Regions from separate parts of the Bacillus paranthracis genome, predicted to be linked through region 2. Evidence: riboswitches for the same ligand, from Rfam matches in the RefSeq annotation. Region 2 holds a riboswitch; each other region holds the start of a gene.
The links. Region 2 has a riboswitch for S-adenosylmethionine ahead of NLJ82_RS01045 (MetQ/NlpA family ABC transporter substrate-binding protein). Riboswitches for the same ligand answer to the same signal wherever they lie in the genome.
Positions count from the first base shown of each region.

Region 1: linked by a shared signal. The riboswitch ahead of NLJ82_RS20690 (bifunctional homocysteine S-methyltransferase/methylenetetrahydrofolate reductase) and the one ahead of NLJ82_RS01045 (MetQ/NlpA family ABC transporter substrate-binding protein) in region 2 are both predicted to bind S-adenosylmethionine.
Region 3: linked by a shared signal. The riboswitch ahead of metK (methionine adenosyltransferase) and the one ahead of NLJ82_RS01045 (MetQ/NlpA family ABC transporter substrate-binding protein) in region 2 are both predicted to bind S-adenosylmethionine.
Region 4: linked by a shared signal. The riboswitch ahead of NLJ82_RS09450 (MFS transporter) and the one ahead of NLJ82_RS01045 (MetQ/NlpA family ABC transporter substrate-binding protein) in region 2 are both predicted to bind S-adenosylmethionine.

Region 1 covers NZ_CP101135.1:3,996,962-4,001,144, reverse strand. Annotated here, with positions in the region: gene metC (cystathionine beta-lyase) at 1-735, opposite strand, end outside; gene metI (cystathionine gamma-synthase/O-acetylhomoserine thiolyase) at 732-1,844, opposite strand; SAM riboswitch class I at 1,938-2,047, opposite strand; SAM riboswitch class I at 2,251-2,360, shown strand; gene NLJ82_RS20690 (bifunctional homocysteine S-methyltransferase/methylenetetrahydrofolate reductase) at 2,432-4,183, shown strand, end outside.
Region 2 covers NZ_CP101135.1:180,052-184,234, forward strand. Annotated here, with positions in the region: gene NLJ82_RS01035 (methionine ABC transporter permease) at 1-538, opposite strand, end outside; gene NLJ82_RS01040 (methionine ABC transporter ATP-binding protein) at 513-1,553, opposite strand; gene NLJ82_RS01045 (MetQ/NlpA family ABC transporter substrate-binding protein) at 1,566-2,378, opposite strand; SAM riboswitch class I at 2,465-2,579, opposite strand; gene NLJ82_RS01050 (NAD(P)-dependent alcohol dehydrogenase) at 2,661-3,569, opposite strand; gene NLJ82_RS01055 (DUF6612 family protein) at 3,716-4,183, shown strand, end outside.
Region 3 covers NZ_CP101135.1:4,513,610-4,517,792, forward strand. Annotated here, with positions in the region: gene NLJ82_RS23365 (hypothetical protein) at 228-407, shown strand; gene NLJ82_RS23370 (hypothetical protein) at 414-590, shown strand; gene NLJ82_RS23375 (GNAT family N-acetyltransferase) at 614-1,138, shown strand; gene metK (methionine adenosyltransferase) at 1,180-2,379, opposite strand; SAM riboswitch class I at 2,549-2,670, opposite strand; gene pckA (phosphoenolpyruvate carboxykinase (ATP)) at 2,899-4,183, shown strand, end outside.
Region 4 covers NZ_CP101135.1:1,857,043-1,861,225, forward strand. Annotated here, with positions in the region: gene NLJ82_RS09445 (DUF4153 domain-containing protein) at 1-1,189, shown strand, start outside; SAM riboswitch class I at 1,323-1,428, shown strand; gene NLJ82_RS09450 (MFS transporter) at 1,536-2,765, shown strand; gene NLJ82_RS09455 (arsenic resistance protein) at 2,821-3,786, opposite strand; gene NLJ82_RS09460 (FMN-dependent NADH-azoreductase) at 4,081-4,183, shown strand, end outside.

The sequences.
Region 1 (4,183 bases), 1.4 Mb from region 2:
TTTTAGACCACGAAGTACGAGAGAACAATCTTGCGGGCCTAGAATAGCGCCGAATGAATTTTGTAAAAAGCCAAGTTTTTGAGCGAGATCGGTATCTTTTACAACTGCTAATCCGGCAGTAACATCACTATGACCGGCAATGAATTTTGTGGCACTATGAAGAACGACATCAGCGCCAAGGTCAAGTGGTTTCTGGAATAGTGGTGTCAAAAATGTATTATCAACAAAAGTAAGGGCGCCAATAGATTTTGCAAGTTTAGAAACAGCACGAATATCTGTCACTTTTAAAAGTGGATTGGAAGGTGTTTCTACATAAAAGAGTTTTGTATTTGGCTTAATGTTTTGCTTTATTTCTTCTAAATTGGTCATATCAACAAATGTATGTGAAACACCGTAACGGGAGAGAACTTCAGTTATCATTCGATAAGTTCCTCCGTATACGTCTTCTGAAATGAGTACGTGATCACCTTGTGAAAGGAGGAGGAATGCAGTAGAAATCGCTGCAATTCCTGATGCGAAGGCAAATCCTTTTGTTCCGCCTTCTAATAAAGCAATGATGTCTTCAAGAGCTTCACGAGTTGGATTGCCTGACCTGCTATAGTCATATTTCCCGAACGTATCTACATCAAATTGGTGAAATGTTGATGTGTTATAGATGGGAACGTTAACAGCTCCTGTTTGCGAGTCATGTTTATATTGGTTGTGCAGTAAGAGTGTATCTATAGAATAACTCATATTCTTACACCTTCTTTTACAAGTTTAATGGCTTGCTGTAAGTCTTGAATTAAATCGTTACTATTTTCAATACCAACGGAAAATCGAAGAAGACGATTACATACACCGTTTGCTGTTCTAATTTCTTCAGGAATATCAGCGTGTGTTTGTGTTGCTGGATATGTCATTAAACTTTCAACACCACCGAGACTTTCGGCAAATGTAATTAAGGATAAAGATTGTAAGAATGGATTAATCCATGTTTCATCTTTCAGACGAAACGAGATCATGCCGCCTCTTCCAGGATAAAATACATCTGTTACCCCATCCTCATTATTTAAATAAGCAACAACTGCTTTTGCATTTTCTTCATGTTGTCTCATGCGAAGCGCTAACGTTTTCATACCACGGATTAATAGCCATGAGTCAAATGGACTTAAGACCGCACCAGAGGCATTATGATAATGAGCGATTTCCTCACAAAGTTCCTTTCCTTTTGCAACGACAAGTCCGCTTAGTACATCGTTATGACCACCTAAATATTTCGTTGCACTATGAAGTACGATATCGGCACCTTCTGTTAATGGCTGCTGTATATAAGGTGTGTAGAATGTGTTGTCTACAATAAGAAGTAGTCCGTGTCTTTTCGCTACAGTTGCAACAGCGGCAATATCGGTAACTTGCATTAATGGATTAGTTGGAGTTTCTATGAAAATAGCCTTCGTTTTCGTTGTGATGGCTTGCTCAATTTGTTTAATAGATTGTGTATTTACGTATCTACATCGAACGTTCCACTTTTTTTCGTGCTCAGAAAATAATCGATAAGTGCCACCGTATAAATCTTCAGAAACAATAAGTTCGTCTCCAGAGCGGAATAGGGAAAGGACAAGAAGAACGGCTGCCATCCCTGAACTACAGGCATAACCTTGTTCGCCGCACTCTAAGTCTGCGATTGCCTGTTCTAATAGGCCGCGCGTTGGATTTCCAGTTCGTGAATAATCAAATCCAGTAGATTTACCGATTCCTTCGTGACGATAAGCAGTTGAAAAATAAACAGGTGGATTAACAGTTCCTGTTGTAGTTTCACTCCGGTTTCCGATTTGCGCTAATTTTGTTTCGATAGTTGACATGTGAAAATTCCTCCTTTTTAAATTGAACCATTAGTTGAATATAAAATAAAAAAGCCTTCTAAGAAGAAGGCTTTCGGTTTGAATAGAGTCTTCTTCTCATCTGTCAAATCTTTCACAATTTGCTGGAATTAGCACCTTATTAACAAATGTTAATGGTTGCTGAGGCGTCATAGGGCCAGTCCCTCTACCTCTCTAGATAAGAATGTTCGTATGAAATTTTATTATGTTTTTAACTTTACAACAAAAGATAATTGAATTGCAACTTTATTTTAAATAATTTTTATTTTTCCGCAAGTGTCATTGACTTTTGTATTTGTGCGTGCTAAATTTATAAAAAAATTAACAAACATTGTTAAAAGGGGAACGCATTTCCTTTTAGCTACATAAATAAAATAATAAAGACAAACTCTTATTGAGAGCGGTGGAGGGAAAGGCCCTGTGAAACCCGGCAACCTTCAAACGAAATGTTTGAAACGGTGCTAATACCTGCAAAACGAATGTTTTGCATAATAAGAGGAGGATCGATTATGTCCCCCTCTTCAAAGTGAAGAGGGGGGTTTTTATATTGATAGAAATGAGGGAGATTTGTGAAATTACTAGATTTATTATCAAAAGGAATTGTAATAGGTGATGGTGCGGTTGGGACGTTATTACATTCACATGGTTTGCAAAGTAGTTTTGAAGAATTGAATATATCTGATCCAGATTTAATTATATCGATTCATAAGCAATATGTAGCGGCTGGGGCAGATGTGATTCAAACAAATACGTACGGAGCAAATGAAGCGAAATTACGTATGTATGGATTAGAAAATCAAGTTACTGAAATTAATAGAGCGGCAGTAAAATTGGCGAAAGCATCTGTTACAGACAGAAATGCAATTTTAGGCACAATTGGTGGTATGAAACATATCGGGGCGGTTACGACAACTGATATGGAGCGAGAATTTATGTTACTGGAACAGGCAAGTGCATTATTAGAAGAACAGGTTGATGGACTGCTATTAGAGACTTTTTATGATGAGTTTGAATTACTTCATGCTGTCCAGGTGTTACGAAAAGAAACAAATATTCCAATTGTAGCGCAATTGGCGTTACATGAGGCGGGTACGACTCAAAATGGAAATGATGTAAATGAAATATTAAAACAACTTTTAGATTACGGTGCAAATGTTGTTGGATTGAACTGCCAACTAGGGCCACTTCATATGACGGAAGCTTTTAAAATGATATCGATTCCGAAAAATGGTTACTTGTCAGCATATCCAAATGCAGGTCTCCCAAATTATGTAGAGGGACGATACGTATATGAGGGAAGTCCAGCTTATTTTGAAGCGATGACACCGAAATTTATTGAGCAAGGTATTCGGTTATTGGGCGGTTGTTGTGGCACGACTCCAGAGCATATTGAAAGTATGAAACGTGCTACTCTAAATGTTACGCCTGTAATAGAAAAGGATACGGTTCAAAGACCGAAAGTAGTTCATACACATGAGAAACGTTCAAAAGCTCATGTCACTTTAGCAGAGAAAGCAAAAAAACAAACGACCGTAGTAGTGGAATTAGATCCACCAAAAACGTTAGATACGCAGCGGTTTTTTGAAGGCGCAAGAGCATTGAAAAGAGCTGGAGCAGATGCTATTACTCTAGCAGATAATTCATTAGCATCGCCCCGTATCTCGAATATGGCAATGGGAGCATTATTAACGAAGCATGATATTCCGGTATTGACGCACTTAACATGTAGAGACCATAACGTCATCGGACTACAATCTCATTTACTAGGATTATCAGCGTTAGGCATGGAAGAAGTGTTAGCTTTAACTGGAGATCCAGCGCGCGTTGGTGATTTTCCAGGTGCCACTTCTGTATATGATTTGTCCTCTATCGAGCTCATTAAAATGATTAAAGAAATGAACGATGGGCGTTCCGTTTTAGGGAAATCCATTGGACCGGCAACAAGGTTTTCTGTGGGCGGTGCATTTAACCCGCATGTAAGACATTTAAAAGCAGCGGTTAAGCGAATGGAACGGAAAATAGATGCTGGAGCAGAATATTTCTTAACGCAGCCAATCTATGATATCGCGTTAATTGAAGAAGTGTATGAAGCGACAAAGCATTTAGAACAACCTATTTTTATTGGGATTATGCCATTAATAAGTAAACGGAATGCAGATTTTCTTCATTTTGAGGTGCCAGGTATTACTTTACCTGAAGCAGTAAGAGAGAGAATGGATGGACATGAAACGAAAGAGGCAGCAATTGAGGAAGGGATTCGTATTTCTCAAGAATTAATCGATGCGGCGATGAAATACTTTAACGGCATTTATCTTATTACA
Region 2 (4,183 bases):
AATCCCCTAGCCCACCAGCGCCTACAAGACCAGCCATTGCTGTTGCGCCGATTAAGCCAATCGTTGCAATTGTTAATCCAAGTACAAGGGAGGGACGAGCTTCTTTCACCATGACGTGCCAAATAATTTTTATAGTAGAAACGCCCATCGCTTGGTAAGCTTCAATCACACCACGATCGACTTCTAATAATGCGGTCTCCATCAATCTTGCGATATAGGGAGCAGTGAAGACGACAAGCGGTACGATAACACCTTGTACACCAATGGATGTTCCCATTAGAAATTTTGTAAAAGGTAGAATGAAGAATAATAGGATGATAAATGGAAGAGAGCGAATGATATTAATAATTGTATTAAGAATTGGATAAATGATTTTGTTTTCTCGCTGTCCACCAGGTCTCGTTAAAACAAGTGTGACACCAAGTGGCAGTGCAATAAGGATCGAGATGAGTAATGAAATAGATGTCATTTGAAAAGTTTGTATGGTCGCCTCCCATATAACTTTACCCCATTCATCCAAAAAGGACTTGTTTTCCATGGTCTGTTCTACCTCCTTCTACGATGATTCCCTGTTCTTGTAAAAATGATAAAGCACGGTTGATTTCATTTTGTTCCCCTTGCATATGGATGATAAGTTTCCCGTATGCTTCATGTTTTAATTGAGTAATATTACCGGATAAAATATTCGGATATACTTGGAATCGTTTTGTAGCGACAGCTAATGCTGGTTCTCCTGAAGAATTTCCTATAAAAGAAAGAGTTACAATTTCACCAGTAGTTTGAAGTTCTTTTTGTACCTCTTCTGGAATTTTCGCTGCAAATGCGCTATTTACAAATTTCTTCGTTGTTACATGTTGTGGGTTTGTAAAAATATCTTTCACAGTTCCGCTTTCAACTACTGCTCCATGTTCCATAACAGCAACTCGGTCGCATATACGCTGGATGACATTCATTTCATGTGTAATTAATAAAATTGTAATCCCGATTTCCTCATTAATCTTTAATAATAGGTCAAGAATAGAATCAGTTGTTTCTGGATCTAAAGCGCTCGTTGCTTCATCACTTAATAACACTTCCGGTTCATGTGATAGTGCACGCGCGATGGCTACACGTTGTTTCTGGCCACCAGAAAGTTCACTTGGATAGGCGTCTTTTCGATTAAAGAGATCGACAATACGTAAATACTTTTCTACCCTTTTTTCAATTTCTACTTTTGGAATGCCAGCAAGGCGTAAAGGTAGTGCGATATTTTCATAGACGGTAACGGTTTTAAGTAAATTGAACCCTTGAAAAATCATCCCGATTTTTTGTCTCGCTTTTGCTAGTTCTTTTGTAGACAGTGTTGTTAAATCTTGCTCGTTTACAATAATATTTCCTGTTGTTGGTTTTTCTAATAAATTTACACAGCGAATTAATGTACTTTTGCCAGCGCCGCTATATCCAATGATTCCAAATACTTCGCCCTTTTTTACTTGGAGGGAAGTAGACTTAAGAGCTTCCACATTCCCCTTTTTTGTTGTAAATACTTTGGATACATTTTTTAATTCAATCATTATTGTCAGCTCCTACCAAGACGGTAAAACAGAACCATCAAATTTTTTATCGATAAATTCTTTTACTTCTTTAGATTGATAAGCTTTCTTTAATTTATTTACAACAGCATCATCTTTATTTTCAGTACGAACAACGACCCAGTTTACATATGGTGAATCTTTTCCTTCGCGGAAGATAGAATCTTTCGCAGGGCTTAATTTTGCACCTAATGCAAAGTTTGTATTAATGGCAGCTGCTTTCACTTCACTTAGTTGTGTTGGTAATTGAGATGCCTCTAATTCAACGATCTTTAAATTTTTTGGATTTTCAATTACATCTTTTGCAGTCGCTTTTTCTGTCGCTTTTGGATCCACTTTTAAAACCCCTGCTTTTTCAAATAGTTTTAAAGCTCGAAGTTCATTCGTTGGATCATTTGGTACAGCAATTGCATCGCCCTCTTTTAATTCTTTTACATCCTTTAAGCTTTTTGAATATACGCCCATAGGGAATGTTACTGTTGAAAATACTTCAGTTAATTTCATATTACGTTCAGCTTTAAATACGTCTAAATATGATTTTGTTTGATAGCTATTTACATCAAGGCTTTTTTCATCGAGGGATACGTTCGGTGCTACATAATCATTAAATACTTTTATATCAATTTCGAGACCGTCTTTCGCTGCTACTTCTTTTACCTTTTCAAAAATTTGTTCATGTGGCCCTCCTGTTACACCGACAGTAATCTTTTTCTCATCTAACGCTTTTACTTCTTTATCTGAACTCCCGCTACATGCGCTTAATAATAATACAGCCCCACTTACAATGCTTAATAATACTTTCTTCATCTATAATTCCCCCTTAAATATACGTTCCAAAATAAAAAGCACCTCTCAAAAATAAGAGAGGTGCCGAATAGACAAAATAGATTCCTCTCTTATCTTCCAAAACGAGAACTCGTTTTGCAGGAATTAGCACCTTAGCTTATACGTTATAAGCTCGGTTGCCGGGCATCATCGGGCCAGTCCCTCCGCCACTCTTGATAAGAGTATGTGTATGTAGTTTTTTTAATATGGTATTAATAGTAAATCTTACAAAAAGAATTGTCAATGTTATTTTCTGAATATATTTTATTTTAAGGTAATCGAAACGTTCCCCTTTTTATGCCCTTTTTCTACATATATATGAGCTTCAGCAATTTCTTCTAATCGGTAAGTTCTATCAATAACAGGCTTTAAATTTTCTGTTTCAGTTAGTTTTTTTAGTAGAAACATATCTTCTTTACTTACCTTTGCCATCATTCCATTAACAGATACATATATTCCATTAGGTGTTAATACTTGTTTACAAAGGGATTTTTTATATTTTCCAACTGCATCAAATATAACATCATAGTATTCCCCCTGCTTAGTAAAATCTTCTTTCGTATAATCGATTACTTTGTCGGCCCCTAAAGATTGCACGAGTTCAAAATTTGAATGACTACAAACAGCTGTAACGGTTGCGCCGAAATATTTAGCAAGTTGTACGGCAGCTGTTCCTACTGATCCAGATGCGCCATATATTAGTACTTGTTGCCCCCTTTTTATACGGGCCTTTCTTAGGAAGTGTAGTGCCGAAGTTGCGCCAAAGGGAATAACTGCTGCTTCCTCATACGTTACATTGGTAGGTTTTAATGCTACTAATCCACTTTCATGTACACATGTATATTCTGCATAACCACCGACATTAAGCTCTGTTAATGCAAAAATTTGATCTCCTTTTTTAAATTGAGTTACATCTGTTCCTATTTCTTCGATTTCGCCGGATAACTCTACACCGAGTATAGGCTTTCTCGGTTTTCTAAAACCTAATATGATTCGCATAGGAATCCAAAATAAGAGAGGGCTATTAAACCCACGTATTCTACAATCTCCAGTCGTTACACTCGTTGCGTGAATCTTGACTAATACTTCGTTCTTTTTAGGTATAGGTTTCTCTATATTTTGAAGCTGAAGAACGTTAGGTGGTCCATACTGTGTGCAAATGATCGCCTTCATAATGACCTCCTGAAATGAGTTGTCGTTATTTACATCATATTTAAACTCTTCATTAAACATGTCGCTATATAGCGAATATAGATTGAAATTTATATAGATTTCATAGGAAAAGAGATGATATTATTTTGGGAAAGGGGGGCGGAATTATGAAAAAAATTATTTTTATTTCAAGTTTAGTGCTTGCAATCAGTCTAGGGGTAGGATGTAGTAATGAGAAAACAGCAAAGACGGATGAGCCGAAAAAAGAATCCGTTCAAAAAGAAAAGGAATTAACGGCGAAAGATGTTTTCAAGAAAACGAATGAAGCTTTTAAAAATGAAGAACATGTAACGATGACATATGGTGTAGGGGTAAAAGCTGAGGGAACAGAGATGGATATATTAAAGGCTAAGATGCAATTAGAGCCAAAGACAAAGAATTCTCGTTCTGAAATGAATATTTCCGGTACAGATGTTGTAGTGTATACTGTGGATGGTAAAGTTGCTGGTGAGGTAAAAAACCCTAATACAGGAGAAGTTATAACCGTACCAGAGGAGCAATTAAACGCTGGTGGAATGAAAGCGACTCAAGATATTATAGATAAATTAGAAGTACCGGAAGTAGTTTTAGATAAA
Region 3 (4,183 bases), 910 kb from region 2:
CCTTTCTTAAAGACTTTTCTTCATTTTATCATACATATCTTTACACAATTATGTATGAAGCCAACAATGCGCCATGATACAATATAAGTATAATAACCCACAAAAAGGAAAGTGTACTTTCTTATACTCCTTAGACTACACACCTTTAGCTACTCTTTATATTTTCTACATACATAGAATTCAATTTTAAAACTTGTACTAAAAAATAAATTGGAGGTCTACCTATTATGGAACTATACAAAAAATTAACAACAACATTCATCCTCTTATTTATCGCTTCCATCACTGTCGGCTTTTCTCTAAAAGGCGCAATTCCATACGCTACATTAGTAAGTATTATATGCGCCACGCTATTTTTACTAAGCAGTGCATTTTGTGCGGGCAAAGCACGTCAAATGAAAAGTTAATTTCACATGTTTCAAAAAAAGCCAACTGTTTGTAAATCATGCCAAAAAGAAATACAAACATATGAAAAAGCATGGATTCATATGCCGCTTCCGGCAAATGGCATGACGAATATGAAAAAGTATATTGAGCTAGAAGGAGAGATTTATTGTAGCTCTTGTGTTGAAATAATGAACAAAAAATAGTAAATACAAAAGGGGGACTTACATTGTTTGAATCAAACCGTATCCAGTTACGAAAGTTTTCCGAAGATGATATTCTAACATATTATAAATGGCATAATGATATGGACGTTATGAGTTCAACTACTCTCACTCTTGATAAATATTCCCTTCAAGACACAGAAAAACTTTGCCAGCAATTTATTCATTCTCCGAACTCTAAGAGCTATATCATTGAAGAAAAAGCTACGCATCTTTCAATTGGTATTACTTCTTTAATTCATATTGATTCGTATAATCGAAACGCTGAATGTATTATTGATATTGGTAACAAGAGTTACTGGGGGCAAGGTTATGGGAAGGAAGCTTTCATCTTATTATTGGATTATGCATTTTTAGAATTAAATTTACATCGCCTTTCTTTACGAGTATTTTCTTTTAACGATAGAGCAATTAAATTATATAAATCGCTCGGTTTTCAACATGAAGGAACTTGTAAAGAAGCTATATTCCGCAATGGCACTTGGCATGATATTGAATTCTTCGCTTTATTCCAACGTAATTATATATAAAAAAAGCTTTGCGCTCACTGCGCAAAGCTTTTTTTCATATATTATAGACCAGCTTGCTCTTTTAAAGCTGCAGCTTTGTCTGTACGTTCCCATGATAGATCTACATCAGTACGTCCGAAGTGGCCGTAAGCTGCAGTTTGTTTGTAAATTGGGCGACGTAAGTCTAGCATTTTAATAATACCAGCTGGGCGAAGATCGAAGTTGTTACGAACTAGTTCTACTAATACGTCTTCAGATACTTTACCAGTGCCGAATGTATCAACTGAAATTGATACTGGTTGTGCTACACCGATTGCGTATGCAAGTTGTACTTCTGCTTTTTCAGCAAGACCAGCTGCTACGATGTTTTTCGCAACATAACGAGCTGCATATGCTGCAGAACGGTCAACTTTCGTTGCATCTTTACCAGAGAATGCACCGCCACCATGGCGAGCGTATCCACCGTAAGTATCAACGATGATTTTACGTCCTGTTAAACCAGCATCACCTTGTGGTCCACCAATTACGAAGCGGCCAGTTGGGTTAATGAAGAATTTCGTTTCTCCATCGATTAATTCTGCTGGTACTACAGCTTTAATTACGTGCTCTTTTAAGTCGCGATCGATTTCTTCCCATGTAACATCTGGGTGATGTTGTGTAGAAATTACGATAGTATCAACACGTACTGGTTTACCATTTTCATCATACTCAACTGTAACTTGCGTTTTTCCATCCGGACGTAGGTATGATAATGTATCATTTTTACGTACTTCAGTTAAACGGCGAGCTAATTTGTGAGCAAGCGAGATTGGAAGTGGCATTAACTCTTGTGTTTCATTACATGCGAAACCAAACATTAAACCTTGGTCTCCTGCACCAATTGCCTCAATCTCAGCGTCAGTCATTTGACCTTCGCGTGCTTCTAGCGCTTGGTCAACACCCATAGCGATGTCAGCAGATTGCTCATCGATAGATGTTAAAACTGCACAAGTTTCTGCATCGAATCCGTATTTTGCGCGTGTGTAACCAATGCCTTGAATTGTTTCACGAACGATTTTTGGAATATCTACGTAAGTAGAAGTCGTAATTTCCCCCGCTACCAATACTAAACCAGTTGTTACAGTTGTTTCACAAGCTACACGTGCATTTGCGTCTTTTGATAAGATCGCATCTAAAATTGAATCAGAAATTTGGTCACAAATTTTATCTGGATGTCCTTCAGTTACAGACTCAGATGTGAACAGATGACGTTTTTTTGTCATGTGGTAAACCTCCCTACAGTAATTGTATATATTGTACGGAACTCATCCTTAATTTGCCACAGATTGCGACATACATTTATTCTCCCACACAAGCATACAGAAAAACCTTTCCTACATAATAGAGAGGAAAGGTTTAATTTGCTACTTGCATACTGCTTTTTGCCCTTCGCTCTTATCGTTCGAGACCTGTAGCCTCGCACAGGTTTTAGCACCTATTCACTTGTGTTTACCAATACAAGTGAGGTTGCTGGGCTTCATCGGGCCTGTCCCTCCGCCAGCTCGGGATAAGAGAGTATCCGTCCCAACCTATACTAAAGAAATGATATTCATTTGTCAATTAATATTCACATTTTCGTGAAAGTTTTTCTCAATGCGCCTAAAATGAAATATTAATAAGGAAATAATGTATTCACACAAACAAAAAGAAATAAATAGTATACATTATTTATATAATTGTGTTATACTCTTATTGGGGATTACGAGAAATATTTCATTAAATGAAAAGGATGGTATATAAATATGAGTACTGTGAATGTCCAAATTGGTTTACACGAATTATTGAACGGAAGCAATGCACAGATTCAACTAAGTGTTCCGCAATTAGTGGAAAAAGTATTAATGCGAAATGAAGGGAAATTAACTTCGACTGGTGCCGTTTCTGCTTCAACTGGAAAATATACAGGACGTTCTCCTAAAGATAAATTTATTGTGAAAGAAGCATCGGTTGCTGACAAAATTGCTTGGGGAGCAGTGAACCAACCGATTTCTGAAGAACATTTTAATAAATTATATACGAAAGTTTTAGAATACTTAAAAGAGAAAGAAGAGTTATTCGTCTTCAAAGGATTTGCAGGCGCTGACCGCAATTACCGCCTACCAATTCAAGTTATTAATGAATATGCATGGCACAATTTATTTGTACATCAACTATTCATTCGTCCAACTGAAGAAGAATTAACAACTCATGAATCAGAGTTCACAATTGTTTCTGCACCGAATTTCAAAGCTGATCCAGCTGTTGACGGTACAAACTCTGAAGCATTCATTATGGTTTCATTCGAAAAACGTATCGTACTAATTGGTGGTACAGAATACGCTGGAGAAATGAAAAAATCAATCTTCTCTATTATGAACTTCTTATTACCTGAACAAGATATCCTTTCTATGCATTGCTCTGCAAACGTAGGTGAAGAAGGCGATGTAGCATTATTCTTCGGTTTATCTGGAACAGGTAAAACAACATTATCTGCTGATCCAAACCGTAAATTAATCGGTGATGATGAGCACGGTTGGTCTGATAACGGTGTATTCAATATTGAAGGCGGTTGCTACGCGAAATGTGTAAACCTTTCTCACGAGAAAGAACCACAAATTTTCGATGCAATCACATTTGGATCTGTTTTAGAAAACGTTATCATTAATGACCAAACGCGTATCGCAGACTATAACGATACTACTTTAACAGAAAATACTCGTGCTGCATACCCTATGCATGCGATTGACAATATCGTACTGCCAAGTGTTGCAGGACACCCAAATACAATTATCTTCTTAACTGCTGATGCATCTGGCGTATTGCCTCCAATCAGTAAGTTATCAAAAGAACAAGCTATGTATCACTTCTTAAGTGGTTACACTAGTAAACTAGCAGGAACAGAGCGCGGTGTTACATCTCCGCAAGCAACATTCTCAACTTGCTTCGGTTCACCATTCTTACCACTTGATGCATCTCGCTATGCTGAAATGCTTGGTGAAAAAATTGAGAAACACGATGCGAAAGTATTCTTAGTAAACACTGGCTGGA
Region 4 (4,183 bases), 1.7 Mb from region 2:
GTATAGAAAAGACCCGAAAGCTTTTAAAAAGTCATTCTCACAAGCATGGGATGAAAACTCTGATTCTCAGGTGCTAGCTGCCTGGTATGAAAGGTTACATTTCAAGGAGACGGCAAATGCGGAAAAAAAGTCGTTGTTTCAAAAAGGTTTCTTATTTATGGGCATGTTAGCTATTCTGGCCGGGATAAGCACCAGAATCATTTTCTACTTTGTCGAACAAGAAGCAATTGCTCCAATTAACCTAGCTTTTGGTGTAATTCCCTTTATTGTCGCTTATTTTGTCTACCATAATACGCCGAAAAAAAGTATTATTTATTCCCTTATAGCGTTGTTCCTAATTTCCGGGATATATCTTAATACGTTGCCATTAAATTATAAAGACAGTATTATCCTTGCTTATTTACATCTTCCTATATTTTTATGGATCTTGGTAGGACTTGCGTTTACAGGAAATGAATATTCAAAAGGCAGTACAAGATTAGCTTATATTAAATTTAATTTGGAATATGCCCTTCTCTACGCCAGCATGGCAGTTAGCGGAATGATTCTAGCAGTATTCACCATGCGTTTATTTAGCTTTGTTGACTTGGATATAGGAGAATTCTATTTTAGTAATGTTGTGTTATTTGGTGCTGCTGCTCTTGCTATTGTGGCTGCATATTTAGTATCAATGAATCTTAAACTTGCTAAAAATATTACACCATACATATCTAAAATTTTTAGTCCACTTGTCTTGATTACGTTGCTAATCTATCTTATAACGGTTATATGGGTCGGGAAAAATCCTTTCTTGGACCGCAATTTCTTAATGGCCTTCAACGGAATACTCCTTGGCGTGTTGGCCGTTACCATATTTTCTATCGTTGAGAGTGATTCGGATGAGAAAAAGAACATTTCAGATTATATAAATTTTGCCTTAATTGTTCTGGCGCTTATTATTGACACTGTCGCTTTATCAGCCATTGTATTCAGACTTTCTTCTTACGGGATTACACCTAATAGACTTGCTGTTTTAGGGGTAAACATACTGATCTGGGCAAATTTAATTTGGATTATGTTTTCCTATATGCGTTTCTTGCAAAGCAAATCAGGACCGACAGCTATCCAAGATGCCGTTACGAAGTATTTACCAATTTACGGACTTTGGGCAGCTTTCGTTATATTTACGTTTCCTATCATTTTTAATTAGAAAGGTCTTGTTAACGTAACGACAAAATTGTTAAAAGAAGATGATAGATGTCATCTTCTTTTAACTGTATAAAAAAACATATTGAAATTATTTTGATGTAAAATATAATGAATTTAGATAATTAAATAAAAACTTCTTATTAAGAGAGGTGGAGGGACTGGCCCTTCGAAGCCTCAGCAACCTTATGTGATATAAAGGTGCTAAATCCTGTAGGATCTAAAATTCCTAATAGATAAGATGCGGTTATAAGTAAACCTTCTTCTTATTTTGAAGAAGGTTTTTTCTCATTTAAATAGAGGTTTTGAAAGGTGGTGAGGAAGAATTAAAGAAAATATACAAGAGGAAAATGGAGGATGCAGTGAATAATGAAATTGAGGATTTAAAAGAGAATAGCACAAGTATTTGGAGCAATAAAATTTTTTCGTATTTTTTCTTAGCAAGTTGCATTTCTTTAATAGGTAATTCTATGGTTACGCTCGTTTTACCGTTATGGGTAATGAAATTAACGAACTCTCCATTACTTGTTTCTGGAGTAAACGTTGCAATTGCGACGACGGCGATTTTATTTGCACCTGTAACAGGAACGTTAGCAGATCGAATGTCGAGAAGAAAGCTTATGATAATTGCGGATGTTATGAGATGTATCGTCATGATTTTAATTGCAGTTATAGCATTTTATAATAAAATGCTATACATTCCGTTACTAATTTTACTTATAATACGCTCAATTGGGAGTGCTTTATTTACTCCGGCTTCAAATGCAGCATTAGTAACATATGTGGAAGAAAAGCATGTTCAACAGGCGATTACGCTGAGGCAAATATCAATACAAACCATATCGGTAGCTATTCCTTTAATGGCTAGCTTTTTAATTAGTATTTTTAATTTTCATGGAGTATTTTTGTTAGATGCAATTACATTTTTTATATCATTTTTAATTTTAATGAAAATTAAATTTCCACGTGAATTAAAAGTAGAAAAGAAAAAGCCTTTTTACGAAGACTTTAAAGAGGGTTTCTCCATATTTAATAGTAATCAATCATTGAAAACATTGCTTATGAGCGCTGCGCTTATTAATTTACTTGGAGCGGCGTGTATGCTTTCGCTACAAGTAATAGTTGTTAGAGAAATGGACCTTTCTACGGGATGGTATAGTATAGTTTTTGCGGCATCACCGATAGGGATTTTAATAGGAGCATTTATTACGAAAAAGATTCGTACATATAAAACGATTACGACTGCTTTTATATTTACAGCTATTATGGGGGTTTTTAATGCTGCAATGGGTACGACGTTAAATCCGGTATTATTTTCAGTTTATTATTTTCTGTCAGGAATTGCATTTGGGGTAAGTAATATATATTTTGGAGTGTTGTATAGAAAGTTAATTCCAAATGAAGTGCAAGGAAGATTTTTTGGTTTTTTAAATTCGTTATTATTAGTATCAACCCCGGTTGGAATTGCAATAACGGGATATTCCTTAGAGTCAATTTCAGCTTCTATTGTATTTATTATAATTGGTATTATTACGTTTCTAGTTTCGGTTATTTCATTTGTAATGATAAATAAGAAATAAGTGTTGTATGAGATTTTTCAAAAATAAAAAACGTCCTGCTATAGGACGTTTTTTATTATATATATTGCCGTCTTTTCTTAATAAGTAACAACACCTGTGAAACACAAGCAAGTACTGGCAGTTCAATTAACGGTCCAATAACGAGTGCAAGTGCAATAAGAGGCTCGTCAGGGAAAGCAGTCACAGCAATAGCAAGAGCAACAGGTGAGTTTCTTGCTAACGTTGTTAAGTTTAGACTTACTGTATCTTTATAAGATAAGCGCATAACGTGCCCGATAAATTGTCCTAGTACAAAATTAATGATGAAGAACAATAGAACAGGAATGAGTAATAATAAAACGACATTCATATTTTGTAGTAAATATTTACCTTGTGATGCAAACATCGCTACGATTGCTAAACTTAAAAATACAATTTGGGCAGAGCTGAAAAATGGAATGAGTTTATTCTCGAGCGTTTCAGCTTTTTTCAGTTTATTCATAATGAATTTTGTAGCGTGTGCAAGTAAAAATGGTAAGACGATTACGATAACAATACTTTCTACTAAAACAGAAACCGCTACAGTCTTCATAACACCAGCGAATAAAAATAAATAAATGGGAAGTAGTAGTACTTGCAAAATTAAATTTACTGGTAAAATCGCTGTAGAAAGTGCTACATTACCTTTTGCTATTTCAGTAAAGATTAAGTACCAATCTGTACATGGAGTAACCATTAGCATTATAAATCCAACCCACAGTGCTGGGTGATCTGAAAGAAATAGTGCTCCTAATCCCCAAGCGAGTAAAGGTGTCCATAAAAAGTTAATAGTAAGACTTGTTCCAGCAAATTTTAAATTGTGAAATCCGTTTTTTATTTCTTTTAATGGGATGCTAAGGAATAATCCATATAGCATGAAAAATAAAAAGGGAACAATAAATTTGTCTGAATACATATGTATAACATTAAATTGTCCAAGTATGATGCCGCATGTAACAGCAAAAAGAATAATAAAAGTTTGAATCTTTTCTATCGTGCTCATGAATGAATCCTTTCTAAATATGAATTTTCCTCTCTAATTTTATTATACAAGTAATAAGGCTGTAATTTGGTGTTCAATTGTATTTTAGTAAATGTTTTTAATTTGAGATTTATTTTTTTATTAAAAGTTACTTGACTAAAGTAAGTGACTATATTACAATCACTTACATAAGGTAATTAAATAACAAAAAGTTTTAATTAACTTTCCTTAAGGTATCAATTGGAACTTTTTATTAGAATAAGAATTTTTATGATGTTGAATAATGAATATGATAAGAAAGTTTAGGTGAAGAAAATGGGATTATTTAGCTCGTTATTTGGTAAAAAAGAAGAAAATACAAAAGTAGAGGGGAATAAAACAATGTCAAAAGTATTATTTGTAAAAGCAAACGATCGTC